DNA from 3 places in the Tessaracoccus yangjingae genome. Region 2 is predicted to be linked to each of the others. Evidence: riboswitches for the same ligand, from Rfam matches in the RefSeq annotation. Region 2 holds a riboswitch; each other region holds the start of a gene.
What was found. A riboswitch is a leader RNA that binds a small molecule or an ion and turns the genes downstream of it on or off. The one in region 2 is predicted to bind FMN.

Region 1 (10,351 bases), on a different contig from region 2:
GGTGACGCCCGCGCGCCGGGCCGGGCGTCGATACTCTGAGCGGGTGACCAGGTACCAGTCGCAGACCGGCGAGTTCGCCCGGCGCGGATTCGACTCCGCGACGGCCAGCGCGCGCGTCTGGGAGCGGTGGCAGCAGCGGATCGACGGCGAGCCGCCGGTGGACCTCGACGTGTTCGAGCCCGTGGCGGACCGCGACCTCGCCCTCCACTCACTGGACCGCATCGCCGAGGCCGCGCCCCACCTGATCGCCCGCGTCGCCGTCGACGAGGGTTGGCTGCACCGCCTCGTCATGGTGCTGGGCGGATCGACGGCGCTCGCCCAGACCTTGGTGCGGCATCCCGAGGAGATCGAGGCCCTCCGGGAGCCGCCCCGCCGCCGGGGCCGCGCCGGCTGGCAGGAGTTCTTCGCGGCCCGAGTGGGGCTGGAGGACGGTGTGGCGCGCGGACCCGCGGACGCGCTCAGGCTGGCGAACCGGGTGGCGCTCGTCGAGATCGCCGTGCGCGACCTCACCGCGCCGGACTCCCTGGCCCTCGCCGACGAGGTGGCGGAGGAGCTTGCGCACGTGGCCGACGCGGTGCTCGAGATGTCGCTGGCGCACGCGCGCGCCGAGGTGCCGGGGTGGGAGAAGGCCCGGCTGGCCGTCCTCGCGCTCGGTAAGACCGGGGCGCAGGAGCTCAACTACATCTCCGACGTCGACGTGATCTACATCGCCGAGCCGGCCGAGGGCATCGGCGCCGACGAGGCGTTGACCGTGGCCACCAGGCTGGCGGCCGCGCAGGCCCGGCTGTGCTCCGCGCACACCGCCGAGGGCACCATCTGGCAGGTCGACGCGGCGCTCCGGCCCGAGGGCAAGGCGGGCCCGCTGGTGCGGACGCTGGCGAGCTGCCGCACGTACTACGAGAAGTGGGCGAAGAACTGGGAGTTCCAGGCCATGCTGAAGGCCAGGCCCGCCGCCGGTGACCAGGCGCTCGGCCAGGATTTCGTCGACATGGTGTGGCCGATGGTGTGGCAGGCGGGGGAGCGGCCCGAGTTCCTCGCCGAGGTCCGCGCCATGCGCGAGCGGGTGATCTCGCTGATCCCGGCCAAGCAGGCCGACAAGGAGATCAAGCTCGGCTCGGGCGGCCTCCGCGACACCGAGTTCTCCGTGCAGCTCCTGCAGCTCGTGCACGGCAGGGCCGACGAGCGGCTCAGGGTCCGGGGCACCTTCACCGGGCTGACGGCGCTGGTGGGGAGCGGCTACATCGGGCGCGCCGACGGAGCGGAGATGGCGGCGGCCTACCGGTTCCAGCGGGTGCTGGAGCACAGGGTCCAGCTGAGGCGGCTGCGGCGCACCCACCTGGTGCCCGACGACGAGCTGGCCGTGCGCCACATCGCCCGTTCCCTCGGCCTCAGCGGCGAGGAGCTGCAGGCGCGGTGGCGGGACTCCACCCGCCGCGTCCGGCGGCTGCAGCAGCGGATCTTCTTCTCGCCCCTGCTCGACGCGGTCAGCCACGTGCCCACCGACGGCCTCAAGCTCACCCCCGACGCCGCCAAGACCCGGATGCGGGCCCTCGGGTTCGCCGACCCCCAGGCGGCCCTCGGGCACATCCAGGCGCTCACCCGCGGGACGGACCGCGGCGCCGAGATCCAGCGCCAGCTGCTCCCGGCGATGCTCGAGTGGTTCGCCGAGGGCCCCAACCCGGACTTCGGCCTCCTCTCCTTCCGGCAGCTCTCCGAGGCACTGGGCAGCAGCGCCTGGTACCTGCGGGCGCTGCGCGACGAGGGCTACATGGCACACCGGCTGGCCCGGATCGCGTCGTCGAGCCGCTACGTGGTGAACCTGCTCAAGCGGGCGCCGCACCACATCCACATGCTGGCCGGCAACGACGAGCTCCGTCCCCGCGCGGCCGAGGAGCTGACCGAGGCGATGGGCCGGGCGGCCAGCCGCCAGGACGACCTCGACAAGGCCATCGCGTCGGTGCGCGCGCTGCGGAGGGCCGAGCTCTGCCGGATCGCGCTGAGCGACGTCCTCGGCGACGCCGACCTCGCCACCGTGGAGGTGGCGCTCAGCGACCTGGCCTCGGCCACCATCGACGCCGGCCTGGTCCTCGCGCGCCGCCGGGTGGACGCCCCCGAGGTGGGCGTCATCGCCCTAGGGCGGTGGGGCGGCCGCGAGATGTCGTACTCCTCGGACGCCGACTGCATGTTCGTGGTCCCCGACGGCGTCGAGGGCGAGGACCTCACGCGTGCCACCGAGCTGGTGCGGCACCTCGCCGACATCATCGGCAAGCCCGGCCCCGACCCGGCGCTGGTGGTCGACACCGACCTCCGCCCCGAGGGCAAGGGCGGGCCGCAGGTGCGCACCGTCTCCTCGTACGCCACCTACTACGCCAAGTGGGCCTCCACGTGGGAGGCACAGATGCTGCTGCGCGCCCGGCCCGGCGCTGGGGAGCTGCGGCTGGCGGAGGAGGTGCTGGACGGCCTGGCCGGCTTCCGCTACCCCGTCGGCGGGCTGAGGCCCGAGCAGGTCACCGAGATCCGCAAGCTGAAGTCGCGGATGGAGACCGAGCGCATCCCGAAGGGGGTGCCCCGGGACCGGCACCTCAAGCTGGGCCCCGGAGGCCTGTCCGATGTGGAGTGGACCATCCAGCTGCTGCAGCTGCAGCACGCGCACGCGCACCCCGGGCTGCGGACCACCTCCACCCTGGGGGCCCTGCGCCTGCTGGCCCGGCTCGAGCTGCTGGAGGAGGCGCAGGCCGTCCGGCTGGAGGAGGCCTGGGTGCGGGCGAGCCGGCTGCGCGACGCGATCATGCTCGTGCGCGGCCGTGCGAGCGACGCCCTCCCGTCGGATGTCCGCGAGCTGGCCGCGACCTCGGTGCTGCTCGGCTACGGCCCCAGGGAGTCGTCGCAGCTGGTCGACGACACCCGCCGGCTGATGCGCCGCGCCTCGGACGTGGTGGGCTCCGTGTTCTGGAAGGGCTGAAAGCCGCCCGCGAGCGTGGTGCTACCATCGACCCAAACGTGTTCCGGGGTCGGTGTAAGTCCGAACCGGCGGTGATAGTCCGCGACCCCCGCGGCCCAGCCGGGCCAAAGGGTTGACTCGGTGGAACTCCGAGACCGACAGTCAGAGTCTGGATGGGAGGAACACGCGTGTGCGACGGCGCGCGCACGTTTCCGTGCGCGCATGCATGCCGTCGTCCCTGCGCGTACCCCGGACCTGACTGAAGGACCGGGACGATGACCATCCAGGAGCGGCGGCGGGCGCGCACACTCGCGCATCTCGGCGTGTGGTCCGCCTACCCCGCCCGCACCAGGCCCACCGCTGGGCGGTGGAAGACCACAATGGCGGCGTTCGCCGTCGTGCTGCTCCTCTGGTGGGGCGTCACCGCCACCGGCCTGATCGCCCCCCTGTACCTGCCCAACCCGGTCGACGTCGTCTCGCGCATGGTCACCCAGGCCACCACAGGCGTGGCGTTGCGCTACCTGGCGCCCACCCTGGGTGCCGCGCTGCTCGGCGCAGTCCTCGCCGTCGCCGTGGCCATCCCGCTGGGGATCGTGATCACGCACTCGCGGCTGCTGGCCGCGGTGATCGAGCCGTTCGTCGCCGTCTCGCAGACCGTCCCGCTCGTGGCCATCGCGCCGCTGCTGGTGCTGTGGATCGGCTACGGCACCGTGCCGATCGCCGTGCTGTGCGCCATCATCGCGTTCTTCCCCATGGTGACCACCACCGTCGTGGGGCTCCGGTCCCTCGACATGCGCGTGGTCGAGAACGCGCTCCTCGACGGCGCCTCGGCCCGGCAGCGGCTGTGGCACGTCGAGGGCCCCATGGCGGCCCCCGCCATCCTCGCCGGCGTCCGCGGCGGCGTGGTGCTCACCATGACCGGCGCCGTCGTCGGCGAACTCGTGATGGGCGGAGCCGGCCTCGGCACGCTCCTCACCCTCACCCGGGAGGCGGCCGACACGGCGGGGCTGTTCGCCGTCGTCGCCTGGATCAGCCTCACCTCCCTCACCCTGCACGGCCTCGTCCACGTCGCAGAACGCGCCGCGGTCGCCCGACTCCAAGGAGAATCCACATGATCACCCGACGTTCCCTCATCCTCGGCGGCCTCGCCGTCGCCGGCGCCACGGGACTCGCCGCCTGCTCGGCCGGGCCGCAGACCACCCCCACACCCACGCCCAGCGGGAGCATGCTCGCCGACGGCGTGCTCACCGTTGGCCTCACCTACATCCCCAACGTGCAGTTCAGCGCCTTCTACCTCGGCGTGAGGGAGGGGCTGTTCGCCAAGCAGGGGCTCGACGTGACGCTGCGGCACCACGGCCAGCAGGAGGACGTGTTCGGCGCCGTGCTGGCCCGCGAGGAGCACGTCGTGTTCGCCTCCGCCGACGAGGCCATGGTGGCCGCGGCCAACGGCCAGGACCTGCGCACGTTCGCCACCAGCTACCAGACCTACCCGCTCGAGGTGATGGGCGGCGCCGGACTCGGCCTCTCGGCCGAGGAGGGCCTGGCGGTGCTCGCCGGCCGGAGCCTCGGCATCCCCGGCCACTTCGGGTCCAGCTACTACGCGGCGCTGGCCGCGATGCACGAGGCGGGGCTCACCGAGGCGGACGTGAAGCTGATGGACATCGGCTACACGCAGCTTTCGGCGCTGGCCGCCCGGCAGGTGGACTTCATCATGGGCTTCCGCAACAACGAGCTGGTTCAGCTCCAGGCGCAGGGGGAGCAGGTGATCTCGATCCCCATCTCGGATCCGGCGTCGCCGCGCCTGGTGGGGCCGAGCCTCGTCACCGTCGGCACCGAGGTGTCCGACGACGTGCTGGCGGCTGTCGCGGCCGGCATGCGGGAGGCGCAGGAGGCCGTGATCGCGGATCCGGAGGCCGCGCTGGACGCCACCGCCGAGCAGGTGCCCGCGCTCGCCGACCCGGCGCAGCGGGAGTCCGCCGCGAAGGTGCTGGAGGCGACCACAGGACTCTGGACCAGGGACGGGAAGGTCGACGTGTCGCTCGACACCGCGGCGTTCGGGCGGATGGCCGACTTCCTCGTCGAGGTGGGCGTCATCGAGCAGGCCCCGGCGAACCCGTACGTGGATCTCGCCTAGGGTGGTGGCCATGCGCGGAATCGTGGTGCGGGATGACGGGGTGGCCCTCGAGGAGGGCTGCGAGGAGCTGCTGAGCGACGAGGGGGTCCTCGTCGAGGTGGTGTACTCCGACCTCAACTACAAGGACGCCCTGGCCGTGACCGGCAGGCCCGGGGTGGTGCGGCAGCGGCCGCTCATCGCAGGCATCGACATGGTGGGCCGCGTCGTCGAGTCGCCGGACGAGCGCTGGAACCCGGGCGAATGGCTCGTCCTCAACGGCGCCGGCCTGTCCGAGAGCCGGCACGGTGGTTACGCCGACCTCGCCCGCGCAGACGCGGACCTCGCCGTCCGGATCCCCGACGGGCTCACCCCGGAGCGGGCGGCCGCCCTCGGCACCGCCGGCTACACGGCCGCGTTGGCCGTGCTGCGGCTCGTCATGGAGGGGGTCACCCCGGACGCCGGGCCGGTGCTGGTGACCGGGGCGACGGGCGGCGTGGGGTCGATCGCGACGATGCTGTTGGCGTCGGCGGGATTCGGGGTCGCGGCGGTCACCGGGCGCCCCGACGAGCTGGGCGACTACCTGCGTGAGCTGGGGGCGGACACTGTCCTGCCGCGCGAGGCCCTGGCGGACCCGGGCCGCCCCGTGCAGAAGGCCGTCTACGGCGGCGTGATCGACTCGGTCGGCGGCCAGACGCTCGCCAACGCCATCGCGCAGACCCAGCCCCACGGGGTGGTCGCCGCCTGCGGGCTGGCGGGCTCCGCCGAGCTGCCGGCCAGCGTGCTGCCGTTCATCCTGCGCGGGGTCACGCTGGCGGGGATCGATTCGGTGTGGGCGGACATGGAGGACCGTGCCGACGCGTGGCGTGTGCTGTCGCGGGGAGTCGACGTGGACCTGCTGGACGCGATGACCACCCGGGTCGGCCTCGACGGCGTGATCGCCGCCGGTGAGGACCTCCTCGCCGGACAGCGCCACGGCCGCACCCTCGTCGAGCTCTGAGCTTCGGCGGCCCTTCCCGCTGGTTGAGCCGCGCCGAGCCGCCTGCGGCTCCGCGCGTGTCGACTTGGGTTGAGCCGGGCCGAGCCGCGAAGCGGCCCAGCCCGCGCCGAAACCAACCGACGTACGCCTGTCCATGGACCGGGTCGCGGTTCCCGCTCCGGGTGCCGGGAGCCCTGAGTCGAGGCCCGTGCGGCCCGTGTCCACCGCCTGCTTGTCGGCCGCGTGCTGGGCTGTGGTCGGGTAGTTGAGGCCGCCCGGGCCTCGTCTCACGTCTCCCGTCACTCGTCTGCCCATGGCGTGGTCCCCTCCGGGCGTGCGCCGGCAGGGCGGCCCTGGCTCAAGCCTGCTTCAGGCGGGTTCCTCTGGGTGCCCCTCGGGCTGGGCATCCCTGCGCCTAGCCGCCCTCCCGTCACCCACCCTCCTGCGCACCTCGCGCATCCCTGCGCGCAGCCGCCGTCATGGGTGGGAGTGGCTGGGAGAGAACGCGCCGGCGAGGGGTCGAGGTTCAGTCGGTCTGAGCGTGGAGCTCCTGGTCCGACTTGAGCTTCGCCGGCCACCACACAGCTGGGCCGATGTCGTAGGCCAGGGCCGGCACCAGCAGCGTGCGCACCAGGAAGGTGTCGATGAGCACGCCGAACGCCACGATGAAGGCCAGCTGCAGCAGGAACAGGATGGGCAGCACGGCCAGGGCCGCGAAGGTCGCGGCCAGCACCAGGCCGGCCGACGTGATCACGCCGCCGGTGACGGCCAGGCCGCGCTTGATGCCCTCGCGGGTGCCGTGGATCAGCGACTCCTCCCTGACGCGGGTCATCAGGAAGATGTTGTAGTCGATGCCCAGCGCCACCAGGAACACGAAGCCGTAGAGCGGCACCGACGGGTCGGCGCCCGGCAGGTTCAGCACGTGGTTGAACACCAGCGCGGCGGTGCCCAGGGCGGTGCCGAAGGACAGCACGGTGGTGAGGATCAACAGCACGGGCGCCAGGATGCTGCGCAGCAGGATGATGAGGATCACCAGGATCACCAGGAGCACGATCGGGATGATGACGTTGCGGTCCCGGATCGACGTGTCGCGGGTGTCGACGTTGGTGGCGGTCTCGCCGCCGATCTGGGCGGCGCCGTCGAGCTCCGCGCGGAGGTCGCGCACCGTCTCGGATGCCTCGTCGCTGTCTGCGGCGTCCGTCAGGGTGGCGAGCAGCATGACCTGGCCGTCGCTGACGGTGGCGGCGGGGGCGGGCGTCCCGGGCGGGCCGAGCGGCTGGATGCCGTCGGCCGTGACGGGGGCGGTGCCGGCGGGGGAGTCTGCCGCGACCACGGAGACGGAGTCCACTCCGTCGTTGGCCAGCAGGAGGTCGGTGACCTCCTGGAGCCGGTCCTCGTCGGTCAGGACGCGGGCCGGGCTGCCGGAGCCGGCGGGGAAGTGCTCGGCGAGGGCCGCCTGGCCGTCGCGGGCCTCCGAGGCGCCGAGCACGAACTCGCTCGGCGGCACGCCGTCGGCCTTCAGCGTGGGCACGAACGCGGCGCCCGCGGCCAGGGCGATGGCGCACACGATCCACACCGTGCGGGGACGCCGCGACACCAGACCGGCCGCCTTGGCGTAGATGCCGGTGGTCATCTGGGCGTCGTCGCCGCGGTTGGGGTCGAAGCGGGGGCGGCGCGGCCAGTAGGAGGCGCGGCCCATGAGGAACAGCATGCTGGGCAGCAGCGTGAGCGCGCCGAGCATCGCGAAGATGATGCCGATCGCGGCGACGGGGCCAAGCGAACGGCTGGAGCCGAGGTCGCTCAGCAGCAGGCACATCAGGCCGGCGATGACGGTGCCGCCGGAGGCCAGCACCGGCTCGATCACGCCCTTGAGTGCGGCGCGCGTGGCGTCAGCCTTCGAGGCGCGCCGCTTCAGCTCCTCCGCGTACCGCGCGGTGTACAGCAGCGAGTAGTCCGTGGCCGCGCCGATGACGAGGATGAACAGGATGCCCTGCGTCTGCCCGGTCAGCGTGACGATCTCTGCCTTGGCCAGCCACCAGTTCGCCAGAAGCGCGACGGCGAGGGCCGAGACGCTGGTGAACAGCACGGCGAACGGCAGGATGAGCGAGCGGTAGACCACCAGCAGGATCACCAGCACCACGGCCAGTGTCACGGCCAACAGCAGGCCGTCGATGCCGCCGAAGGCCGCCGTGATGTCCGCGGTGAACCCGGCCGGGCCGGTGACGAAGTGGGTCAGGCCGTCGGGCAGGTCTGACTCCAGCTCGGCGCGTAGTTCCTCGACCACCTCGGCGATCGGTGAGTCGGAATCGACGCCGGCGAACGCCTGGGCGGCCTTGCCGTCCTCGGACTCGATCAGCGGCGAGACGCTCTCGACCCCTTCGATGTCGGCCAGGGAGGCGGTCTTCTCGCCGAGCGCCGTCAGGTCATCCGGGGTCAGCGCCTCGTCCGACGTGAAGATCACGATGGCCGGAATGGTCGAGGTGTCGACGAAGTCCAGGTAGCGCTCGCCCACCACGGTGGCCTCGGCGTTGGTGGGGAGGAAGGTGGCCTGGTCGTTCGTGGCCACCTCCTCGATGCGGCCGAAGTAGGGGCCGCCCACGGCAGTGCCGGTGAGCCAGATCAGGATGAGGGCGACGGGGATGAGGATGCGCGCGAGACGGGTCTTTGACACGGGGCAATCCTAGGGACGCGATTCAGGCAGTGGAGTGTCGCGGGGTCCGTCGAACGGTTGATGCCGGGGGTGCATCCAAACACGGCAGTGGCCCCCGCCCCTGCGGTGCAGGAACGGGGGCCACTGTCTCGGCTGGGCTCAGAGCGCGTAGTACAGCTCGAACTCGTGCGGGTGGGGGCGCATCGCGATGGCCTGGATCTCGGCGCGCTTGAGCTCGATCCACGTCTCGATGAGGTCCGGGGTGAACACGTCGCCGGCGAGGAGGAACTCGTGGTCCGCCTCGAGGGCGTCGAGCACCGAGCCGAGCGAGCCGGGAACGGTGGGAACCTGCGCGTGCTCGTCCGGGGGCAGCTCGTAGAGGTCCTTGTCGATCGGGGCCATGGGCTCGATGCGGTTCTGGATGCCGTCGATGCCGGCGAGCAGCATGGCCGCGAACGCCAGGTACGGGTTCGACGACGGGTCGGGGCAGCGGAACTCGATGCGCTTGGCCTTCGGGTTGGAGCCCGTGATCGGGATGCGGATGCAGGCCGAGCGGTTGCGCTGCGAGTAGACCAGGTTGACCGGGGCCTCGAAGCCGGGGACCAGGCGGTGGTAGGAGTTCACCGACGGGTTGGTGAACGCCAGCAGCGCCGGGGCGTGCTTGAGCAGGCCGCCGATGTAGTAGCGGGCCATGTCGGAGAGGCCGGCGTAGCCGTTCTCGTCGTAGAACAGCGGCACGCCCTCGTTCCAGATGGACTGGTGGCAGTGCATGCCGGAGCCGTTGTCGCCGAAGATGGGCTTCGGCATGAAGGTGGCGGTCTTGCCGGCCTGCCAGGCGGTGTTCTTGACGAGGTACTTGAACTTCATCACGTCGTCGGCGGACTTCAGCAGCGTGTCGAAGCGCCAGTTGATCTCGGCCTGGCCGGCGGTGCCCACCTCGTGGTGCGCGCGCTCGACCTCGAGGCCCGCGGCCTCCATGTGGCGCACGATGTCGTCGCGGAGGTCACCGAAGTGGTCCACGGGGGCAACCGGGAAGTAGCCGCCCTTGTAGGTGACCTTGTAGCCGCGGTTGCCGCCGTCCTCGACACGGCCCGTGTTCCAGGCGCCCGCCTCGGAGTCGATGTGGTAGTACGACGAGTTCGACGAGGTCTCGAAGCGGATGTCGTCGAACACGTAGAACTCGGCCTCGGGGGCGAAGAAGGCGGTGTCGCCGATCCCGGTGGAGGAGAGGAACGCCTGCGCCTTGCGCGCGATGTTGCGCGGGTCGCGGGAGTAGGGCTCCTTCGTCAGCGGGTCGTGCACGAAGAAGTTGACGTTGATGGTCTTCGACTTGCGGAACGGGTCCACGTAGGCCGTCGTCGGGTCGGGGAACAGCGACATGTCCGACTCGTGGATCTTCTGGAAGCCCGTGATCGACGAGCCGTCGAAGTTGAGCCCGTCCTCGAAGACCTCGCGGCCGAAGGCTGAAGCCGGAACGGTGAAGTGCTGCATGACCCCGGGCAGGTCGCAGAAGCGGACGTCGACTGTCTCGATGCCTTCTTCCTTGATGTAAGCCAGCAGGTCGTCTGCGCCTTGGAACATGGGCGTGTCATTCCTAACGTGTCGATGTGGTGAGGCACACGCTACGGGTAGATCTTTGCCCGGCAGTTGCCGGAAGGTAACAGCGCTGTT
Region 2 (10,351 bases):
CATGACAAAGACCTCCACGAGTTTCGTGAAGGTCTCATCGGCCTTGTGGGCCCTGCGCACCGGATCCCGAGGTGGGGACCGTGTTGACGATGCGGAGCGAGGACTACTCCCCTTCTTGCCCCAGGAAACAGGAGAAGTGTCTCCACGTCAAGTCAGCGTCGCTCGTCGGAGATGTCAGTCGCGAGAAGCTGATCATGGTGGACTGTAACTTGACAGACGTACCAGAATTCGTGAATGATGAATCGCATGCGTAGAGAGACCGCCGACCGGTTGGCCCGCCTGACGGGAGCCAGGCTGGTCGGCGACCCTGGCACTCTCGTCGGCCCCGACGTGGTTATCGACTCACGCGCATGCTCCCCCGGCGCCCTCTTTGTCGCTCTGCCGGGGGAGCGAGCCGATGGTCACGACTTCGTTGAGGGGGCGGTCGCGGCTGGCGCCGCGGCCGTCCTCGTGCGCAAGGAACTCCCCATGGCGGTCCCGCAACTTGTGGTGCCCGACCCGCTGGCCGGGCTGACCGCCCTGGCAACGGCGCTTGTGGAGGAAGCCGTCGCGGCCGGACTGGTCACCGTCGGCATCACCGGGTCGTCAGGCAAGACCAGTACCAAGGACTTACTGGCCCAGGTGCTGGCGACCGCCGGCCCCACGGTCGCCCCTGTCGGCTCGTTGAACAACGAGCTCGGGGTGCCGCTGACTGCCACCAGGGTGGATGCGGCCACACGGTTCCTGGTCAGCGAGATGGGAGCCCGCGGCAGTGGTCACATTGCCTCCTTGTGCCCGATTGTGACGCCTCACGTTGGCATTGTGCTCAACGTCGGCCACGCTCACCTCGGCCAGTTCGGGTCGGTAGCGGCGATCGCGAAGGCAAAGGGCGAACTCGTGGAGGCGCTGCCCGCAGAAGGCTGGGCGGTCCTGAACGCCGACGACCCGCTCGTCTCAGCGATGGCCGGACGCACCGGCGCCCGCATCGCCACCTTTGCCGTCGGTGCTGCGCCCGGGTGGGGGGACCTGCGGGTCTGGGCCGAGCAAGTCGGGGCCTCTGACAGGCAACGGCCCACCTTCATGCTGCACGCCAGCGGCGCAGCCAGAGGGTCTGCCCCGGTGGCGTTGCAGGTGACCGGAGCCCATCAGGTGGGCAATGCGCTGGCCGCAGCCGTGGCGGCGCTGGGGCAGGGCCTGGACGTTTCCACGGTTGCCCTGGCTCTTGGCAACGCCACCGCCCGCTCGCACTGGCGGATGGAACTCAGCTCCCGTCCGGACGGGGCGCTGGTGGTTAACGACGCCTACAACGCCAATCCCGACTCCATGACCGCGGCACTGCGCACCCTCGCCTCGTTGCGTAGACCCGGCGGGCGCCTCCTCGCGGTGCTGGGCGACATGCTGGAACTCGGCCCCGGGGCCGCCGCGGCGCACGTCGAGGTCGGGGCGCTTGCCGCAGCGCTCGGCGTGGACCGGTTGATCGCGATCGGCGCCCATGCCGACGACCTGGTCTCCGGAGCCGGTGGCGTCGAGAGCACCGTGGCATCGGACAGGGCCGCCGCCGCTGCTACCGCCGCCGCCTGGCTGAGTCCTGCGGACGTCGTGCTGGTCAAGGGGTCAAGGGGTTTGGCTCTGGAGAACGTGGCCGAACGACTGTCCGCACCCCACAGGGGGTAATCGACGAGGAGCCAGAGCCATCAGCTTGCTGCTGGCCTTTACCCTCAAACACCTGGCCGGTTCTGGGGCTGTGTGGCCTGCGACTGCTGCGCGACCACGGATATGAGACGGGCAACACCGCTCACCCAGGCCCGAGAAGATTGAGGGATGGTCGCGCGGCTCACGCGTGAAGTAGGCCGCAGCCGCCCAGCAGAACCCCTTCGGATCCTTCCGGGGGCATTCCCGGCACCGTCGGGGGGCCGTGGCTTGGCGAGCCGCGGCCGGCGCACCTCTCGCCGGGCAAGCCTCAGCCGGGGTAGCGGTGCTCGAGGGCAGCCAGGAGCCGACGCCGGGCGGCCTCAACGTTCTCCCGCCGAGCGGTGGTCATTTCGGCCTCGACCTGCTCGACTTCGGCGGCGAGGCGTTCATCGCGGAATACGCCCCGGATCCAGCGGGAGAAGTCATGGGCCTCGGCGTGGTGAGCGATGACGTCGGCCTCGCAGACGTCCAACTCACTGTGGAAGTCGCGTAGATTTGCAGCCTCGTGACCGGAGGTTGACTCCCGGCTGCGGCGGAACACGAACCGCCGATGGACCGGTAGGTCCGCCGTCGCGTACTTGTGCCAGTGGCGCTCGTGAGTGGTACGCCGGTGGCCGACTATGAAGGGGCGCAGCACTCCGGGCTCGCTGGCGCGCACGAGCAGGCCAGCCCCGGTGGGGAGGGCGGAGAATGCGGCGAGGACATCGTTGACCGAGAGCCTGCTAAACGCCGTGGTGGCGGCGACGACCGCGTCCTCCGCATCAAGGGTAGTTGGCTGCAGGGACACAAGGATGTCGATGCTGTTCCGAGCCTCAGCACTGAGTTCGGTGGGGTGATAGGTGATCATGCAGTGGCCCTTGCGGTCCGGTGCGAACAGGTGTGGAGTCTTGCTCTCTTGGCCGAGAGATTCGTGGGCCTCGTCGATCAGCACCCAGTGGGGCAGGCCGCGGTCGCTGCGCAGATCGGCGAGCCGGGGCGGTGTTTCCTGGTACCACGTGTGCCTTTCTTTCCCGGTGAGCTGGGACAGGTCGGCGATGATGCTTGTGCCAAGGTGACTCAACAGGGTGCGTATGAGCCCGGTCCTGGGACCGGGCTCGTGCCCACCCAGATGAACGACGTTGGGCAGGGCGCCCAGACTGGTGTGGTCCCCCTCGACATCGATGACGACCACGGCGTAGGCGAGACGGATGAGTTGCTCGGCGATGAGCCCGGCCAGAAAGGACTTCCCGGCACGGGTGCCACCCGTCACAAGAATGTTGACCTGGGAGGCCGGAATAGTGGCAGGGGTGGCGTCGAGGTAGGTCCCTACCGAGATCTGCCAGCGTTCGGGGTGCACGTGGGAGCGCCCGGCCAGGACGTCACCGCGCAGGATCTCGATCACCCCTTTGCCGGCCGGGGCAAGTGTGACGATGTCGGCGCGGCGCTTGAGAGACTCGACGGCGTTGGCGACGGCGACGCCAATCTCGCAGCGCGCGAGCATGGTGTGGTCGTTCTCCGCGTCGCCAATGGCGATAGTGGAGTGTCGGGACAGGCCCAGGTTGTCGAGGGCGGCGTCCAGTCCGGTTCCCTTGGTGACGCCGGCCGGCACGATCATCAGGGCGCCGCGGTTGCGCGTGAGTTGGTAGTCGGCTCCGAGCCGACGGACCTCCTCCAGAACGAGGTGGTCGTGGGTCGCCGAGCAGCCCAGGAGTACCTGCCCGCGGTCGACCCGGACCCCGCGGCCCGTGAGTGCGTCGGCCAGCGCTGGGTCGATCGGCTGAGCCAGCACCTGCGACCCCGCCCTGGTGTGGAGCACCGCGCCGTTTTCGGCGACGATTGCGTCGAACCAGTTGTCCACATCGGCGAAGCCGGCCCGCAGGTGACGCAGTGTGCGGCCGGTGACGAGCACGAGGCGGCGCCCGCGGGCGCGCGCCTCGGCCAGGGCAGCGAGCACGGCCGAGGAGGGTTGCTCACCGTCTGTCAGAGTGCCGTCGAAGTCAAGTGCGATAGCGCGGAAGTAGTCAGGCATGGCCTAACCCCCAGGGTGGCGAAGGTCTTCGTTCGCGGGGGGGGGATTTCCCCTCGCACGCTACATTCTTCACGAATCGTGCTTCGCATGTCAACCGTACGAATGATCACGGGGCCACCAGCCCTCGAGGCGCAATGGCGCGATCGTCGAGCGATACGACATCCCGCACGCGGCGCTGGGGCTCGCGGGACTTTCACTCGGAATCAGGGACGCAATTCGATACGACGACCTTGCGATGGGCACCCGGGTGCCGCTCCTGTCGTGCGCTTGTAGCGCCTACGACCGCCGGGTGGTCGCAGACGTCTCACGCGATGCGGACTCCGTCTGTCTGTCACGACCATCGGCTGAGCTGAGTCAGGCTCGGGCGGTCGACCAGGGATCCTTTGAGTATGTCGCTTGACTTGGGCCCACCAGGGCGTTTGAAGTGACCATCGGCCTGCGGGTGAACTGACGCCCTCCTGTGTCGGCGTCCCTTCGTGGCAACTGCGGTCGTCCGCCTTGGGGGAGGACGGGCTGTCGATAACGGCAAAGGAGCACATCACGCTACCGGGCGTCACGTGGTGCTCACGGGCAGCCGTGGCGTGGTCAGGTGGCGCGAGGGTGGCAGGGGCTTAGGCCCCCGTGGTGTCCGAGCTGTCCACCGGCTGCGGTCGGCAAGCGTTATGCGGGGTGACTGGCTCGTCTGGCTGATGACAGGAGGCCGCGATGCAGCGCGAGATGCGACGCCGGGGTGGGGGGTTCGGCTTCGACGAGGACCGGGTTCAAGTCTTCGACGCGGCGGGCACCTTCGTGCCGGGGCCAGCACCCGACGTCCAGGGCGAGAGGGTGTTGGCCGTGGGGGTCGTCGCGGTCAACGAGGAGGTCGTGTCCGCGCGTGACATCGCGACGGGGGTTGCCGATGATGCCCGAGAACCTGCGCTTGCACGCGACCACACCCCGAGGCCGGATCGCGCTCCTCGCAGCATCCGCCGCAGGAGGCGACGCCACGGTCGCTCCCGCGTTTGCCGCCCTCTGCAACGACCTGCTGGCAGCCCTGCGATGAGCAACGAACCTTTCGCCAGTGACCCTCTCGTGTCCGCCTATGCTGAGGTGCAGCCTTGGACGCGTGTTCCGCGCGCGTCTGGGGTTCAGAATCATTCCCCACGCATTCCCCACGGCAAGGTGACGAAGTGGCAATCAATCCGCATAAGTCCTTGTCAGGGGGTCATTATCGGCTGATAGAAGAGAGCTTCAACTCCTCTTTCGCGCACAAATGTGCCCTTGACTAGGGGTGATGCAGCAAAAAGGCGAGAGGCGAAACCTCTCGCCTTTCTTGTGTCCCGAGCGGTGTCGAGGCCGCTGACAAGGAAGAATGCATCGCTTGTGGATTTGCCGCCCCCATTGGAGGGGGGTTAATCTCCCCAAGCGTGGTGCACTTCCCACGGGTTCCCCACGGTGTGGAGGTGCTCGGACTCGCATGTTGCCGTCAGGCGGTCACCGACGGCCGGGGGCTGGGGGTCGCCACACCCTTGTGAAAGTCGAACGCCGCTGTCTGCGGCTCATGCCACCGGTCGCCCTCAAGCGGTCCCGCCGACGGACCCACAACCCTTCGCAGCAAGCTGAGCACTCCCGGCGCTCCGATCGCCTCCATCGCGGGATGGAAGGCCTCAGGTGCCTGCAGCCGAAGTGGACGGCATCCTGCCGAGACGCGTGGAGTTCGCTACTCTTTGCCGCAAGAACGTGCTCCGGGGTCGGTGTAACTCCGAACCGGCGGTGATAGTCCGCGACCCTGCGGCTCCTTGTGAGCCAATGGTTGAACCGGTGGGATTCCGGTACCGACGGTTAAAGTCCGGATGGGAGGCGCACGCGGTTCGTGGCGTCGCCGCGCGCCGACGCTCCTGCGTTGGCGATTCCGGTTTCGCTGCGCGCTGGCATGTCCCTACCCCGGAGTCGTCACACGAGACGACGGAGGGGCAGATGAGTCCGACCATCCTGGAAGACCGGCGATCAGCCGGTGCCACCACAAGCGCGCACGAGAGCGCCATGGACCGTGCCCTCACGCTCGCCGCCCGCTCCCCGCGGGCCGACCCGAACCCACGCGTCGGCTGCGTCCTGGTCGGCGGCGACGGCCGGATCGTGGGCGAGGGCTGGCACCATGGCGCCGGAACGGCGCATGCGGAGGTTGAGGCTCTCAACGCCGCCGGTACGGACGCCGCCGGCGCCACCGCGTACGTGACCTTGGAGCCCTGCAATCACCACGGCCGTACTGGGCCTTGCGCCGAGGCGTTGCTGCGCGCCGGCGTCCGTCGCGTGGTGTACGCCCAGGCCGACCCGAATCCGCCCGCGTCCGGCGGCGCGGCCACGCTGGCCGCGGGGGGCGTGGAGGTGCTGGGCGGCGTCCGGGCGGCGGAGGCGGCCCACCTCAACGAGGCCTGGACGTTCTCGGTGACGCACGGTCGTCCTTTCGTCACCTGGAAGGTGGCGGGCACCCTGGACGGCCGGACCGCCGCCGCGGACGGCTCGTCGGCCTGGATCACGGGCACACCGGCCCGGCTCGACGTCCATCGGTTGCGGTCCCGCTGCGGGGCGATCGTTGTCGGGACGGGGACGGTGCTGGCTGACGATCCCCGACTCACGGTCCGCCGCCCCGACGGCACGAATGCGCCCGGGCAGCCCGTCCGGGTGGTCGTCGGACGCCGCCCGATCCCCGCTGACGCCCGCGTCCTGTCGCCAGATGCGTCCACGCTGCTGCTCGCCGACGACCCGGCAGGTGTCCTGGCGCGCCTGCAGGAAGCCGGTGTTCGCCACGTCTGGCTGGAGGGTGGGGCCTCCCTCGCCGCGGCGTTCGTCACGGCCGGCCTGGTCGACGAGATCGTCGCCTACCTCGCGCCCGTCCTGGTGGGCTCCGGCGCCCCGCTGATCGGCGACCTGGGTATCGGCACCCTCGCGGACGCCCACCGGTACGCCCTCGTCGATGTGAGCCGGCTGGGCGACGACGTCCGGCTCACCCTCCGACCCCTCCCCGGTCTTTCAGAACCCCAACCGAACCCTGGCAAGGAGTGATCATGTTCACCGGCATCATCGAAGAATTGGGCGAGGTCGTCGAGATCCGCCACCTGGAGGACTCCGCCGTCGTGACCGTCCGCGGTCCGCTCGTCACGTCGGACGCCACCCACGGCAGCTCGATCGCCGTCAACGGTGTCTGCCTCACCGTGACCGGCCTGGACGGGGACCTGTTCATGGTCGACGTCATGGCCGAGTCACTCCGGCGCACGTCGCTGGGCGGCCTCACCCCGGGGGACCGGGTCAACCTGGAGCGGGCGATGGGGTCCGACGGCCGGTTCGGTGGGCACATCGTGCAGGGACACGTCGACGGAACGGGCCGCATCCTGTCCCGTACGCCGGGCGAGCAGTGGGAGGTGGTCGAGATCTCCTGCCCGCCCGAGGTGCAGCGCTACCTGGTGGAGAAGGGCTCGGTCACCGTCGACGGCGTGTCCCTGACCGTGTTCGACATCCGGCCGGACCGGTTCACGGTCTCGCTGATCCCGACCACGCTCGAGCTGACGACGCTCGGCTCCGCCGCTGTCGGGGCGGTCGTCAACCTTGAGGCGGACATCCTCGGCAAGTACATCGTCGCCCACCTCGAGCGTCTCGAACTTGGCGCCCTGCGGGAGACCACCCATGCCTGAGTTCGCCACCATTCCCGCAGCCCTGGACGCGCTGCGCGCCGGCCGTCCGGTCCTGGTCCTCGACGACGCCGACCGGGAGAACGAGGGGGACGCCATCTTGGCGGCCTCGACGGCGTCCGCCGAATGGGTCGGGTGGATGGTGCGGCACACATCGGGCTACCTGTGCGCCCCCCTGCCCGTCGACTGGGCCGACCGTCTGGGCCTGCCCCTCATGGTTCCCGACAGCGCCGACCCGTTGCGGACCGCGTACACGGTCAGCGTGGACGCGGCGTCCGGGGTCACGACCGGGATCTCGGCGGCGGACCGGGCCACCACGCTCCGTGTCCTCGGCAACCCGGACGCCGCGGCGTCCGACCTGATCCGGCCCGGGCACGTCCTGCCGCTGCGCGCCCGGCCGGGCGGGGTCTTCGAACGGCAGGGGCACACCGAGGCGACCGTCGACCTGTGCCGGTTGGCCGGCCTGCCGCCCGTGGGCGTGATCGGTGAACTCGTCCACGATGCGGGTGAGGTGATGCGGACGCCCGACGTCGTCGCCCTCGGCGCGGCCGAGTGCCTGCCCGTCATCACGATCGCGGACCTGGTCGCCTGGCGCGACCTGTACGACCGCGTCACGCTGGCCGCCGTGACGACGCTGCCCACCGCCCACGGGACGTTCGCGTTGCACGGCTACCGGGACCGGCGCACCGGAGCCGACCACCTCGCCTTGATCAGCCCACGCGGCCTCACCACCGATGGCGCGGCACCGCTCGTCCGCCTCCACTCCGAATGTCTCACTGGGGACGCGTTCGGTTCCCGTCGCTGCGACTGCGGCCGCCAACTCGACGAGTCCCTCGCCGTCATTGCCCGTCAGGGGGGTGTCGTGATCTACCTGCGAGGTCACGAGGGGCGCGGCGTGGGGCTGCTCGCGAAGTTGTCGGCGTACGCCCTCCAGGACGTCGGCGCGGACACCGTCGACGCCCAAACCCTGCTGGGCCTACCGGTCGACGCCCGCGAATACGGCGCCGCCGCCGCCATCCTGACCGCCGAAGGGGTGGTCCGGGCCGAACTGCTCACCAACAACCCGGCCAAGGCCGACGGCCTGCGCACGGCGGGGATCGACATCACCGGCCTCCGTCCGCTCATCGTGGAGCCCAACCCCGACAACGTGCACTACCTGTCCACCAAGCGCGAGCGGATGGGCCACCGCCTACCCACCGCGTCCAACCTCGTCCAGGAGGCCTGATGGCCGGCTCCGGCACCCCCCACCTCACCGTCGACGGCCGCGGCCGACGCATCGCCGTCGTCGCCTCGTCCTGGCACGACCGCGTCATGAACTCACTCGTCACCAACGCCGTCACCACGCTGGAACGCGCCGGCGCGACCGTCACGGTGGTCCGCGTCCCGGGCACGTTCGAACTGCCGGTCGCCTGCGCCCGCCTGGCCCACCACTTCGACGGGCTGGTCGCCCTCGGAGTCGTCATCCGGGGCGGGACACCCCACTTCGACTACGTCTGCTCCGGTGCCACCCACGGCATCGTCGACGTGATGACCCGCACCGGAACGCCGGTGGGTTTCGGTGTCCTCACGTGTGACACCGAGCAGCAGGCGCTCGACCGCGCAGGACTTCCCGGATCACCGGAGGACAAGGGACGCGAGGCGGCCGAGGCCGTCCTGGCCACTCTCTCTGCGCTGACCGCCGCAGTGCCCTGATCCTCCCACCACTGCAAGCGCCCGGACACCCGGAATGGTCGCCGCCGGTGAGCCATTCGATCGTCTGCGCTTGTCACCACGTTCAAGGCGTTCGTGGCACCTGGGCGGCGTCCCTCACCTCCGATGAGTCGCTCGACGACGTCCTCGAGCATCGCGGCACCGATCGTTTCCTCACCGTCGACGACGAGCGCGAAGTGGGTGCCGCCCGCCTGCATGGCGGCCAGGGCGGCCTCCAGGGTGGCGTCCTTCGCGATGGTCGCCAGCTGGCGGAGAAATGGACCGCCCGGCGCCACCCCGGCCGAACCCGCCACCAGTGGGGTCGTCGTCGACCGCACGCCGCACCCGGTCCCTGTCATCAAGGGTGGTGGCGACGTCTGGTCCGCCGACGGGGACGTCCGACTCTGGATTCGGCGGACAGGGACGATCCGTAGCGCCAGTCTCCCGGTGGCTTCGCGGCGCCCCTGTCCGCGAGGAGGAGCCGGAGCCCGTTAGGACGGATGTCGTGTTCGCTCGCCGCCGCCAGGAGGACGCCCATGAACCCCGAGCCACACCACCATGTCACCGGGACAGGATTGTGGCTCCAGGGGGCCGACGTCCACGGCGTCTGCGCCGACGCGGGGCAAGTCGTACACCGAGATCGCCGAGACTGTGGGAGGTGTGACATGGAGGCCGTCGCTATCACGTGCGTGGTTGCCCGAGGGCTCGTGGACGCCTTGGAGGCACTCCTCTTGAGCCTGCCTGGTCGGCGCCGCTCTGCTGGCAGCGTTGCGGTGAACGCCGGGTGGGTTGGGGCTGCGACGCTTGGCGGTCGTCGGCCTATGCTGAAGGCAGTATTGGACGCGAGGTCCGCGCGGCCTTGGCTCCGGTGCTATTCCCCACGTATTCCCCACGGCAAGGTGACGAAGTGGCAATCCATCTGCATAAGTCCTTGTCAGGGGGTCATTATCGGTTGATAGAAGAGAGCTTCAACTCCTCTCTCGCGCACAAAAAGTGCCTCTGACTAGGGCAAATAGGGTGAAAAGGCGGGAGGCGAAAACCTCTCGCCTTTCCTATGTCCGGATGTTGTGACGTGCCGGTGACAAGGCAGAATACGTCGCTGGGGCGACCGGCGCACTCCCTCGAGTCCGGCTCGTTCCCCACGCTGGGGTGTGTTCCCCACGCAGCCTGGGTGATCCTTCGATCAAGCGTTGCGACCCCGCGGCTCCCCGTGTTCCGCCTCTTCGGCGAATCTTCCAGCTGCTTCGGTGTGGCGCCTATCGGGCGTCACGGGCGGGGTGGTTCAGGAGCTGGTGTGGTGGTGTGGCGTCAGGCCGAT
Region 3 (10,351 bases), on a different contig from region 2:
ATCGCCATGACGTGGTCGATGGGCGCGAGGTCGGGGTCGAGCCGATCTGTCAGGTCCTCACCGAGGCCGGCGCCAAGATCGCCCCGTCGACGTACTACTCCGCCCGGTCGCGGCCACCCTCGCCGCGCGCGGTGCGCGATGAGGAGTTGAGGGTCGAGATCGCCCGCGTGCACCGCGACAACTACGGCGTGTACGGGGTGCGCAAGGTCCATGCGCAGCTGGTTCGCGAGGGCATCGCCGGGCACGCCTGCCACCCGACGGGCTCCGGCCTGATCGCACGATGCACCACCCGTCGGCTGATGCGCGAGCTGGGGTTACGCGGCCTGATCCGCTCGAAGAGCCCCCGCACCACCCAGCCCGGCAACGGGCCGGACCTGCGCCCCGACCTGGTCGAGCGCCAGTTCCGCGCCGACACGCCGAACCAGCTGTGGGTCGCCGATATCACCTATGTGCGCACCTTCGCCGGCTGGGTCTACGTCTCCTTCGTCCTCGACGTGTTCTCCCGCCGCATCGTGGGCTGGCAGGTCTCCACCAGCTTGCGCACCGATCTGGCCCTCGACGCCCTCGAGATGGGCCTGTGGACCCGGGCCCGCGACGGACACGACACCAGCCAGCTCGTCCACCACTCCGACAGAGGAACCCAATACGTGGCCATCCGCTACACCGAACGGCTCGCCGAGGCAGGAGCAGTCGCCTCGGTCGGCTCCCGCGGCGACTCCTACGACAACGCCATGGCCGAGGCCCTCAACTCCCTGTTCAAGGGCGAACTCGTCCGCAATCGCGGCCCCTGGCGCTCGATCGACGACCTCGAGATCGCGGTGGTCGAATGGGTCCACTGGTACAACCATCGGCGCCTCCACGGAGAGATCGGCCTGATCCCACCCGTCGAATACGAGACCGCCCACTACAGCGCCAGAGCACACGCGACGGCCTGCACCCAGCCCTTCGACGAGCCCGAGCGTGCAATCCATGCCTCCATCAAAGCCGGAACTTGACACCGCATCCTCTCCTCCTACGCCCGCGTCAACGACTGGGCCCAGGTGAAGGTCGGTCCACGCCGGCGTGTGCCGACCGCGATCGTGTCCACCCGCAACCCCGCCCACCAGTCAGCGGTTGTCGGCGCCTCCCTGCGCAACCCCCTGGTCCCCACCCTCCGACTCGACGCCACACAGCCCATCGCAGACCTGGTTCAGGCGCTGAACCGGTTCCAGCCCCGACTACTGGTGTGTTACGCCTCGATGCTGACGCCACTGGCCGAAGCCCAGACAACCGGGAACCTCCACATCTCGCCGGAGAAGGTGATCACCGCCTCCGAGGAGCAGTTGCCTCCAGCCCGTCAGGCGGCCATCGACGCCTGGGGCGTGCAGGTGATCAACACCTACGCCGCCACAGAAACCGCCACCATCGCCTCGACCTGCAGCCACGGCTCGATGCACCTGTACGAGGACTTCGTCATCATCGAACCCGTCGACAACACCTACCGGCCCGTCCCCGACGGCCAACTGGCCGACCGTCTCCTGGCCACCGTCCTCTTCAGCCGCACCCTGCCACTGATCCGCTACGAACTGACCGACTCCATCCGGCTGGCCACCCAACCCTGCAAGTGTGGACTACCCTTCCGGTGCCTCGACACCGTCGCCGGCCGCACCGAAGCGACCCTCCGCATGCACAGCAAGACCGGAGAACCCGTGCAGGTTCAGCCCGGCGTGTTCCACGACGCCCTCGAACCGGTAGCCGTCCACGGCTGGCAGGTCCAACAAACCAACGAGGGGATCACGGTACGAATCGTGGACCCCGACCAACAGGTGGACCTCCACCAGATCACCCGCCGACTCCGAGCCGGACTCGCAGCCGCAGGCGTCAGCGACGATATCCACATGGGCTTCACCGCAGTTCACGACCTTGCCCGCACCCCGCTCGGCAAGGCCCCCCTCATCAGCGGGCTATGAGTAGCCGCCCAACTCCTCCGAGAAGCCCGGACTTGCGTAGAGATACAGCAGCCACATCAGAGTCACCCCGCCACGGTTGACGTTCTCGGAATTGACTGCCGGGGCTCGCGGATGCATCCTTGCCCGGAGATACACGTATGCGTGCTCTGGGGGCGGTGAAATTCCGCACCGGCGGTGATAGTCCGCGACCCGGCCAACTTGTTGGCCGGTTGACCAGGTGGAACTCCTGGACCGACGGTCAAAGTCCGGATGGGAAGCGCACGCTACGGTCAGCGGCAGCGTACCTGCCGCCTGATCGTGTTGCCCCCGAACGCGCCCGAAATGGGAAGTGGGGCGCCGTGACCGAATCACCGGCAGAACTGGCTGCCATGAGACGCGCCCTCGACCTGGCCGTCATGGACGACGCACCGTTCGGGCCGAACCCGCGCGTGGGCTGCGTGATGCTCTCACCTGAGGGTCGTCCCATCGCCGAGGGGCACCACCGCGGCGCGGGCACGCCGCACGCTGAGGTCGACGCGCTCGCCGCAGCCGGCGACCTCGCGAGGGGGGCGACTGCTGTCGTCACGCTCGAGCCGTGCAACCACACGGGCCGGACCGGGCCGTGCACCGAGGCGTTGATCTCGGCCGGGGTGCGTCGGGTGGTGTTCGCCCAAGCTGATCCCAATCCGGAGGCGGCGGGCGGCGCCGGGCGGCTGCGTGACGCGGGCGTCGACGTCGAGGGCGGGGTGCTCGCCGATGAGTCGGCTGAGGTGAACCGCCAGTGGACGGTCGCTGTCACCCGGGGTCGGCCGTACGTGACGTGGAAGTTCGCCGCGACACTCGACGGGCGCACGGCCGCCGCTGACGGCAGTTCACGCTGGGTGTCCTCGCGCGCCGCGCGTGCAGACGCGCACCGGCTTCGCGCACGCTGCGACGTCATCCTCGCCGGGACCGGCACTGTGGCCGTCGACGACCCACACCTCACGGTCCGCCACCGCGACGGCGCCCTTCTCGGGACCCAGCCACTGCGCGTCGTCATGGGGCTGCGCGAGCCGAAGCCGGGAAGTCGGGTGCTCGACGATGCTGGCGAGACGGTGCACCTGCGCACCCGTGATCCACGGGCTGCGCTCGCCGAACTGCACCGGCTTCAGCGGCGCCACGTGCTCCTGGAAGGCGGCCCCACCCTGGCGGCCCCGTTCCTCCACGAGGGCCTGATCGACGAGGTGGTGGCCTACGTGGCGCCGACCCTGCTGGGAGCCGGCAGCCCCGTGATCGGCGACCTCGGCATCACCACTATCGGCGACGCCTTGCAACTCACCCTCATCGACGTCACCCTCCTCCCCCCGCTCGACCCTGGCGACCAGGCCAACCTTCGGCTCACCCTGCGCCGAACCACCCTCGAAGGAGAATGCTGATGTTCACCGGAATCGTCGAAGAACTGGGCCACGTGGTGGCCCTCGAGCCCTACCCTGACGCGCTGCGTCTGACGATCGCCGGGCCCCTGGTCACGAGCGACGCCGCCCCGGGCGAGTCGATCGCCGTCAACGGCTGTTGTCTGACCGTCGTGACCCTCGACGGCGCCGCATTCACCGCCGATCTGATGCAGGAGACCCTCGACAAGACCTCCCTCGGATCCCTCGTACCAGGCAGCCCTGTCAACCTCGAACGTCCGGTCACCGCGACCGCACGTCTCGGCGGCCACATCGTCCAGGGACACGTCGACGGCACCGGCCACGTCGTGTCCCGCGAGCCGAGCGAGCACTGGGACACCGTCACGTTCTCACTGCCCACAGCGCTGGCCCGCTACGTTGTAGCGAAAGGATCGATCGCCGTGGACGGCACCAGCCTCACGGTCGTCGAGGTCGACGACGAGGCCGGGACGTTCACCGTCGGTCTGATCCCTGAGACCCTGGCCCGCACCACCCTGGGCCTCCGGCAGGTTGGCGACCCTGTCAACCTGGAGGTCGACATCATCGCCAAATACGTCGAGCGGCTGGTCACGCAATGATCCGGCTGGACACCATCGAGCGGGCAATCGCCGACATCGCCGCGGGGCAGGCCGTGGTGGTGGTCGACGACGAGTCCCGCGAGAACGAGGGCGACATCATCTTCGCCGCCGAGAAGGCCACCGCCGAGCTGATGGCCTTCACAATCCGGCACTCCAGCGGCGTGATCTGCGCCCCCATGCCCGGAGACCTGCTGGACCGCATGCAGATTCCGCTGATGACCCGCGACAACGACGACCAGTACCGCACCGCGTTCACCGTCACCGTCGACGCCCGCCACGGCGTGAGCACCGGAATCAGCGCCGCCGACCGCGCCCACACCGTCCAGGTCCTGGCAGACCCCGACACGCAACCCGCAGACCTCACCCGCCCTGGCCACGTCTTCCCGCTGCGCTACCGAGAGGGCGGCGTGCTGGCACGCCGCGGACACACCGAGGCCGCCGTCGACCTGGCCAGGCTCGCCGGGCTGCAGCCCGTGGGCGTCCTCGTGGAGATCGTCAACGACGACGGCACCATGAAACGCGGCCAGCAGCTCCGCGACTTCGCCGACCAACACGGCCTCGCGATGATCTCCATCGACGACCTCGCCGCCCACCGCGAACGCGCCGAGCAGCTCGTCGAGCGCGTCACCGAGGCCCTGCTCCCCACCCGACACGGCGACTTCCGCGCGCTCGGCTACCGCAGCAAACTCGACGGCGAGGAACAGGTGGCCCTGGCGCTCGGCGACCTCACCGGCCCCGAACCAGTCCTGACCCGCGTCCACTCCGAATGCCTCACCGGCGACGTGTTCGGCAGCACCCGCTGCGACTGCGGACCCCAACTCGACCTCGCGCTGGCCAGGATCGCAGCCGAAGGCCGCGGCCTGCTCATCTACCTGCGCGGGCACGAGGGTCGCGGCATCGGCCTGGTGGCCAAGATCAACGCCTACGCCCTCCAGGAGACCGGACGAGACACCGTCGACGCCAACACCGACCTCGGGCTCCCCGTCGACGCCCGCCGCTACACCCTGGCCGCGCAGATCATCCGCGACCTCGGCGTCGACGCCATACGCCTGATGACCAACAACCCCACCAAAGTCACCGCACTCCAACAGCTCGGCACCAACGTCGCCGGACGAGTCTCCCTAGTCGTCCCACCAGGGACTCACAACCTCGCCTACCTCACCACCAAACGCGACCGCATGGGACACCTCATCCCCGACCTCCCACCCGAGCAGGAAAGAGCACTGACATGAGCAGACACGGCGCCCCAGAAACGCGCGACGTCGACGCCCGCGGACTCACCGTCGCCATCGTCGCGGCCAGCTGGCACACGGAAGTGATGGACGGCCTCCTCGCCGGCGCACTCCGCGCCTGCACCGAGGCCGGCACCGAACCGACAGTGATCCGAGTCCCCGGCAGCTTCGAGCTGCCCGTCGCCGCCGACGCGGTGGCCAGCACCCACGACGCCGTCGTCGCACTCGGCGTCGTCATCCGCGGCGGCACCCCCCACTTCGACTACGTGTGCTCCGCCGCCACCGACGGACTCACCCGAGTCGCACTCGACCACGCCACCCCCGTCGGCTTCGGCCTCCTGACCTGCGACACCGAAGACCAAGCGCTCGCCCGAGCCGGACTCGCCGACTCAATCGAGGACAAAGGCCACGAAGCCGCCCACGCAGCCATCGACACCGCACTGACCCTTCGACGCCTGCGCTCACCGCACAGGCCCTCCGCCCGACGCGCAGACCAGGCCGACGCGGCTCGGCGCTAGGTTACGCCCGGGTGATCAGCGGGAACCGGCGTGGAGGCGGGGAATTGCACTGATGAGCTGGCGCGTGTACGCCTCGTGTGGGTCGTTCAGGATCGACATGGTCTCTCCCGCTTCGATGACCGTGCCGTCTTTGAGGACCACTGTGGTGTCGCACAGTGCGGCGACCACGCTCATGTCGTGGGAGACCATCACGATGCTCAACTGTCGCTCGCGGCGGAGTCGGGCCAGCAAGTCGATCACCTCGATGCGGGTGGTGACGTCCAGGGCGCTGACCGGCTCGTCGGCCACCAGGACGGCTGGGTCCGTGACCAGGGCCCGGGCGATGGCGATCCGTTGCCGTTGGCCTCCGGAGAACTCGTGGGGGTAGCGGGCGAGGGTGTCGACGTCCAGGCCCACCTCCTCGATCGCGGCCGCCACTCGGGCACGCCGATCGGCCGACGATCGGCTGATGCCCAGTGACACCAGCGGCTCGGCGACGATCTTGTCGACGCGCATCCTTGGGTCCAGTGAGGCGTAGGGGTCCTGGAACACGGGCTGCACCGTTTGGCGCAGCTCACGCAACTGGTGGCGGTCCCGCAGGTTCAGCTCCGCCCCGTCGAAGAGGACCCGGCCGACGGTGGGCGGGTGGAGCGCGAGCAGCAGTTTCAGTGCGGTGGACTTGCCTGAGCCCGACTCGCCGACGATCCCGAGGCTTTCCCCGCTGGGCAGCGCGAAAGTGACGCGGTTCAGGGCGGGGTCGGTGGCGCCGTGGTAGGTGAAGCCTACGGATTCGAAGGCGAGCAGCGGTGGCTTGGTCACGAGATGCTCCCCGTGGTGAGTGCCTCGTCGAGTGCGCGGGCGCTGGCGACGAGCCGGCGCGTGTACGGGTCGGTCGGTGCGTGGACGATCTGATCGATCGGACCCCTCTCGACAATCCGCCCGCCCTGCATGACCAGCGCGCGGCTGACGGTCTGCGAGACGACAGCGATGTCGTGGGATACGAACACCAGGCCCATCCCATGATCGGCACAGAGTCGACGGATGAGGTCGAGGATCTCGGCCTGGACGGTGACGTCGAGGGCCGTGGTCGGTTCGTCGGCGATGAGGACAGCTGGTCGGCAGGCCAGTGCCATCGCAATGGCGACGCGCTGCCGCTGCCCGCCAGAGATTTCGTGGGGGAACGCCCGCGACAGCCGCTGGGTGTCGGGTAGCGCTACCTCTGCCAACGCCCGCTCGACGGCGCCCTTCACAGCGTGTCCACGCAAGCCTTGGTGCCGCCGGAGGGGCTCGGCGATCAGGTCGCCGACACGGGTGAGGGGATCGAGCGCGGTGGAGGGGTCCTGGAAGATCTTCGCCATCCGGCGTCCCCGGATCCCCAGCACCTGCTTCTTGGAGGCGCCGACGATCTGGGTGCCGTCGACGCGAACAGACCCTGAGGACGTCAGTGACCGGGGCAACAGGCCTAGCAGCGCCAAGGTGGTGACCGACTTCCCCGAGCCAGACTCGCCGATGATCCCGACCCGTTCGCCCGGGTCCAGGCTGAACGAGATGCCGTCGACGACGCGCTTGCCGGATCCCGCGACCGTGATGCTGAGATCCTCAACCTCGATGCTCATCTGCGCTCCCGCCGGGTCGGATCGTACCGCTCGCGTAGGCCGTCGGCCAGAGAGTTCGCCCCCAGCACGATCGCCACAATGACCACGCCCGGCGCGACGGCGCCCCACGGGGCGGTCAGCACGGTGCTCTGCGCGCCCTGCAACAGACGGCCCAGCGACGAGTTGGGCGGCGGGACCCCCAGTCCGAGGTACGAGAGGCTCGCCTCCGCGAGGACCGCGGTGCCGAAGATGAGCGCGGCGGTCACCACGAGCGTGGGCCACATGTTGGGCAGCAGGTGGATGAACACGATACGAAGCCAACTGGTGCCCGACGTGCGGGCAGCGGTGACGAACTGCCGCCGCAGCAGCCCTTTGGCCAGGATGCGGGTGAGTCGCGCCACCACCGCCGAGGCTGCCAATCCGATCGAGACCACCGCCGAGGTCAGGCTGGCGCCCTGCATGGCGCCGATCAACATCGCGAGCAATAGCGTGGGGAAGGCGATCACCACGTCCAGGAGAGAGGACTGCACGTCGTCGACCCAGCCGGTGGCGAACGCGGCGAGCAGGCCGACGATGACGCCGATGGCCATCGCTATCGCCATGCTGCTGAGACCGACCGTCAGTGCGATCCTCGTGCCCACCATGACGAAGCTGGCGGTGTCGCGGCCAAGCTTGTCCGTGCCCAACCAGTGATCAGGTCCGGGGGCCTCGAGCCGTCCACCAGTGGTGTCGGCGAGGTCGTAGGGCAACCAGAAGACCGACACCAACCCGACGATCCCCACGGCAGCCAACAACACCAGCCCCACCAGGAGGCTCACCGGCATACCCCGCCGTCGAGCCGGCGCCGGGGCGATCGGCTCGGGCGCGCTTCGGATCTCGATCCCGGCGCTCACGCGTGCGCCCCGGAAAGGCTGGACCGCAGGCGCGGGTCGACGATGCGCTGCACCACGTCGGCGGCGAAACCGACGATCAGCACGAAGAACGTGGTCACCAGAAGGATCCCCTGGATGCTGGGGTAGTCATGCTGGGCGATGGCTTTGGTGAGCATGCTCCCCAACCCGGGCAGCGTGAACACGCTCTCCACCACCACGGCGCCCAGCAGTGTGGACGCGAGCTCGATCCCCAGGATCGAGATGACGGGCACCGAGGCGTTGCGGACGCCGTGGCGCAGGAACGCCTCGCCGAAGCCGCTGCCCAACGCCTGCGCATTGCGGAGGTAGTCGCTCTCCAGAACGTCGAGCGTGGCAGACCGGACATAGCGCACCAGCGAGGCAGTCATGACGATCACGATCGTGGTGGCCGGAAGGAACAGTGAACGCAGCGCCGCGAGCGGGTCGGCCCAGCCCTCTCGCGGGAACCCCCCGGACGGGAACAGACGAAGCTCCAACGCGAACAGCCACACCAGAAGGATCCCGATCCAGAAGACGGGCACCGCGATGCCGAGCTGCGCCACAGCGGTCACGGCGACCCCGAGTCGCGTGTGAGACCGAGCCGCCGCGACGTACCCGATCCCGCTGGCGAGAAGGACGGAGATGACGAAGGAGATCAGGGTCAGCGGCAGCGTCACCTCCAACCGGGACACGATGTCTGGCAGCACGGGGGTGCCGGAGATGAACGAGGTGCCCAGGTCGAGTCGCATCACGTCCCCGACCCACCGCACCAGCTGTTCGTGGACGGGAAGGTTGGAGCCCACCTGCTGCTGCGCGGCCTCGATCTGTTCCGGGGTGGCGTCGACCGAGAGCAGGGCGTTGGCGGGGTCGCCGGGCAGGAGCCGCAGCAGGACGAAGATCAGCAGCATCGCCAGGACGAACGACATCAGCAGGAAGGCGGCGCGCCGGGCCAGGTAACTACCCATGGTCCGGCACACCGCCCTCCTGTGTTGTGACGCTCAGAACTACTCAGGCCTTGGTGATGTTGTACACGTAGAACTGCGAGTTCAGGCCGTTGACCGGGAACCCGGACACCTCGCTGCTCGCCACCACGATCTGCGGATAGAGGTAGAGCCAGTTGCTGGCCGCCTCCGTGGCGATGATGGTGTTGGCCTCCTTGAGCTTGGCGGCCTGCTCCTCCGGGGTGGCGGCCTGCTCGGCCTCGCCTACGAGACGCTGCACGTCGGCGTTGTCGTAGCCCCAGTAGAAGTCCGGGTTGCCATACCAGACCACGTCGCGGTCGTTGACGTGCTCCTGCAGGGTGGCTTCGAACGCACGCTCCTTGAACACCACGGAGTACCACTCGTCGGCGGTGATCACCTTGATGTCGACGGTGATGCCCACCTTCGCGAGCTCGGACTTCAGGAACTCGGCCACGGCCGGGTGCGGGTCGTAGTTGGGCGTCTGCAGCGTGAACGTGAACCCGTCGGCCAGGCCCGCCTCGTCGAGCAGCTGCTTGGACAGCTCAGGGTCGTACGGGTTGACCGAGGTCAGGTCCTCGTACCACGGGTCAGTGGGGGGCACCATGGAGCCGATGAGCTGGCCGCGCCCCGCCCAGATGGACTCCAGCAGCTTCTCGCGGTCGACGGCGGAGTACACGGCGCGACGGACGCGGGCGTCGTCGAACGGTGCCACGCGATCGTTGAACGCCAGGAGCTCCTTGGTGGTGGAGGTGCCCTCGCTGATCTGGAAGTCGCCGCTGCCCTCGAACGGGGTCAGGGCGTCGGGGCTCTGGATCGTGGTGACCATGTCGATCTCACCGGTCAGCAGTGCGTTCGACTCGGCACTCGCGTCGGTGTAGTAGTGGAACGTGGCGCGGGCGTTCTTCGCCGGCTCGCCCCAGTAGTCGTCGTTGCGGACGATGCTCAGCGTGCTGCCCCGCTGCCACTCGTCGAAAACGTAGGGCCCCGTGCCATCGGCCTCCGCCTTCGCGTCGGCCAGGTCAGGGTTGACGATCCACACGTAGGCCATCAGGTAGGGAAACGAGATGGACCGGTTCTTCAGCGTGAACTCGACCGTCTGGTCGTCCGGGGTCGCCACCGACTCGACGACGGCGTAGCTGCTCTTGCGCGCCGCCTGCGACGCCTCCGAGGTGACGCGCTCGAAGCTGGCCTTCACATCGGCTGAGGTGAACTCCTTCCCTGAGTGGAAGGTGACCCCCT

Region 1: linked by a shared signal. The riboswitch ahead of ACZK5D_RS02395 (ABC transporter permease) and the one ahead of ribD (bifunctional diaminohydroxyphosphoribosylaminopyrimidine deaminase/5-amino-6-(5-phosphoribosylamino)uracil reductase RibD) in region 2 are both predicted to bind FMN.
Region 3: linked by a shared signal. The riboswitch ahead of ribD (bifunctional diaminohydroxyphosphoribosylaminopyrimidine deaminase/5-amino-6-(5-phosphoribosylamino)uracil reductase RibD) and the one ahead of ribD (bifunctional diaminohydroxyphosphoribosylaminopyrimidine deaminase/5-amino-6-(5-phosphoribosylamino)uracil reductase RibD) in region 2 are both predicted to bind FMN.

The regions. Positions count from the first base shown of each region.
Region 1 is NZ_JBUZNN010000001.1:504,848-515,198, forward strand. Features, by position in the region: gene ACZK5D_RS02390 (bifunctional [glutamine synthetase] adenylyltransferase/[glutamine synthetase]-adenylyl-L-tyrosine phosphorylase) at 44-2,962, shown strand; FMN riboswitch at 2,998-3,130, shown strand; gene ACZK5D_RS02395 (ABC transporter permease) at 3,217-4,056, shown strand; gene ACZK5D_RS02400 (ABC transporter substrate-binding protein) at 4,053-5,075, shown strand; gene ACZK5D_RS02405 (MDR family oxidoreductase) at 5,086-6,051, shown strand; gene ACZK5D_RS02410 (MMPL family transporter) at 6,557-8,701, opposite strand; gene glnA (type I glutamate--ammonia ligase) at 8,840-10,261, opposite strand.
Region 2 is NZ_JBUZNN010000011.1:58,853-69,203, reverse strand. Features, by position in the region: gene ACZK5D_RS14240 (TerC family protein) at 1-3, opposite strand, end outside; gene ACZK5D_RS14235 (UDP-N-acetylmuramoyl-tripeptide--D-alanyl-D-alanine ligase) at 247-1,653, shown strand; gene ACZK5D_RS14230 (HAD hydrolase family protein) at 1,940-3,679, opposite strand; FMN riboswitch at 5,396-5,527, shown strand; gene ribD (bifunctional diaminohydroxyphosphoribosylaminopyrimidine deaminase/5-amino-6-(5-phosphoribosylamino)uracil reductase RibD) at 5,636-6,721, shown strand; gene ACZK5D_RS14220 (riboflavin synthase) at 6,724-7,347, shown strand; gene ribB (3,4-dihydroxy-2-butanone-4-phosphate synthase) at 7,340-8,569, shown strand; gene ribH (6,7-dimethyl-8-ribityllumazine synthase) at 8,569-9,036, shown strand; gene ACZK5D_RS14205 (cysteine desulfurase family protein) at 10,316-10,351, opposite strand, start outside.
Region 3 is NZ_JBUZNN010000002.1:509,464-519,814, reverse strand. Features, by position in the region: one part of gene ACZK5D_RS05320 (IS3 family transposase) at 1-995, shown strand, start outside; gene ACZK5D_RS05315 (phenylacetate--CoA ligase family protein) at 1,065-1,949, shown strand; FMN riboswitch at 2,087-2,215, shown strand; gene ribD (bifunctional diaminohydroxyphosphoribosylaminopyrimidine deaminase/5-amino-6-(5-phosphoribosylamino)uracil reductase RibD) at 2,318-3,343, shown strand; gene ACZK5D_RS05305 (riboflavin synthase) at 3,343-3,936, shown strand; gene ACZK5D_RS05300 (bifunctional 3,4-dihydroxy-2-butanone-4-phosphate synthase/GTP cyclohydrolase II) at 3,933-5,168, shown strand; gene ribH (6,7-dimethyl-8-ribityllumazine synthase) at 5,165-5,686, shown strand; gene ACZK5D_RS05290 (ABC transporter ATP-binding protein) at 5,702-6,484, opposite strand; gene ACZK5D_RS05285 (ABC transporter ATP-binding protein) at 6,481-7,281, opposite strand; gene ACZK5D_RS05280 (ABC transporter permease) at 7,278-8,084, opposite strand; gene ACZK5D_RS05275 (ABC transporter permease) at 8,150-9,115, opposite strand; gene ACZK5D_RS05270 (ABC transporter substrate-binding protein) at 9,159-10,351, opposite strand, start outside.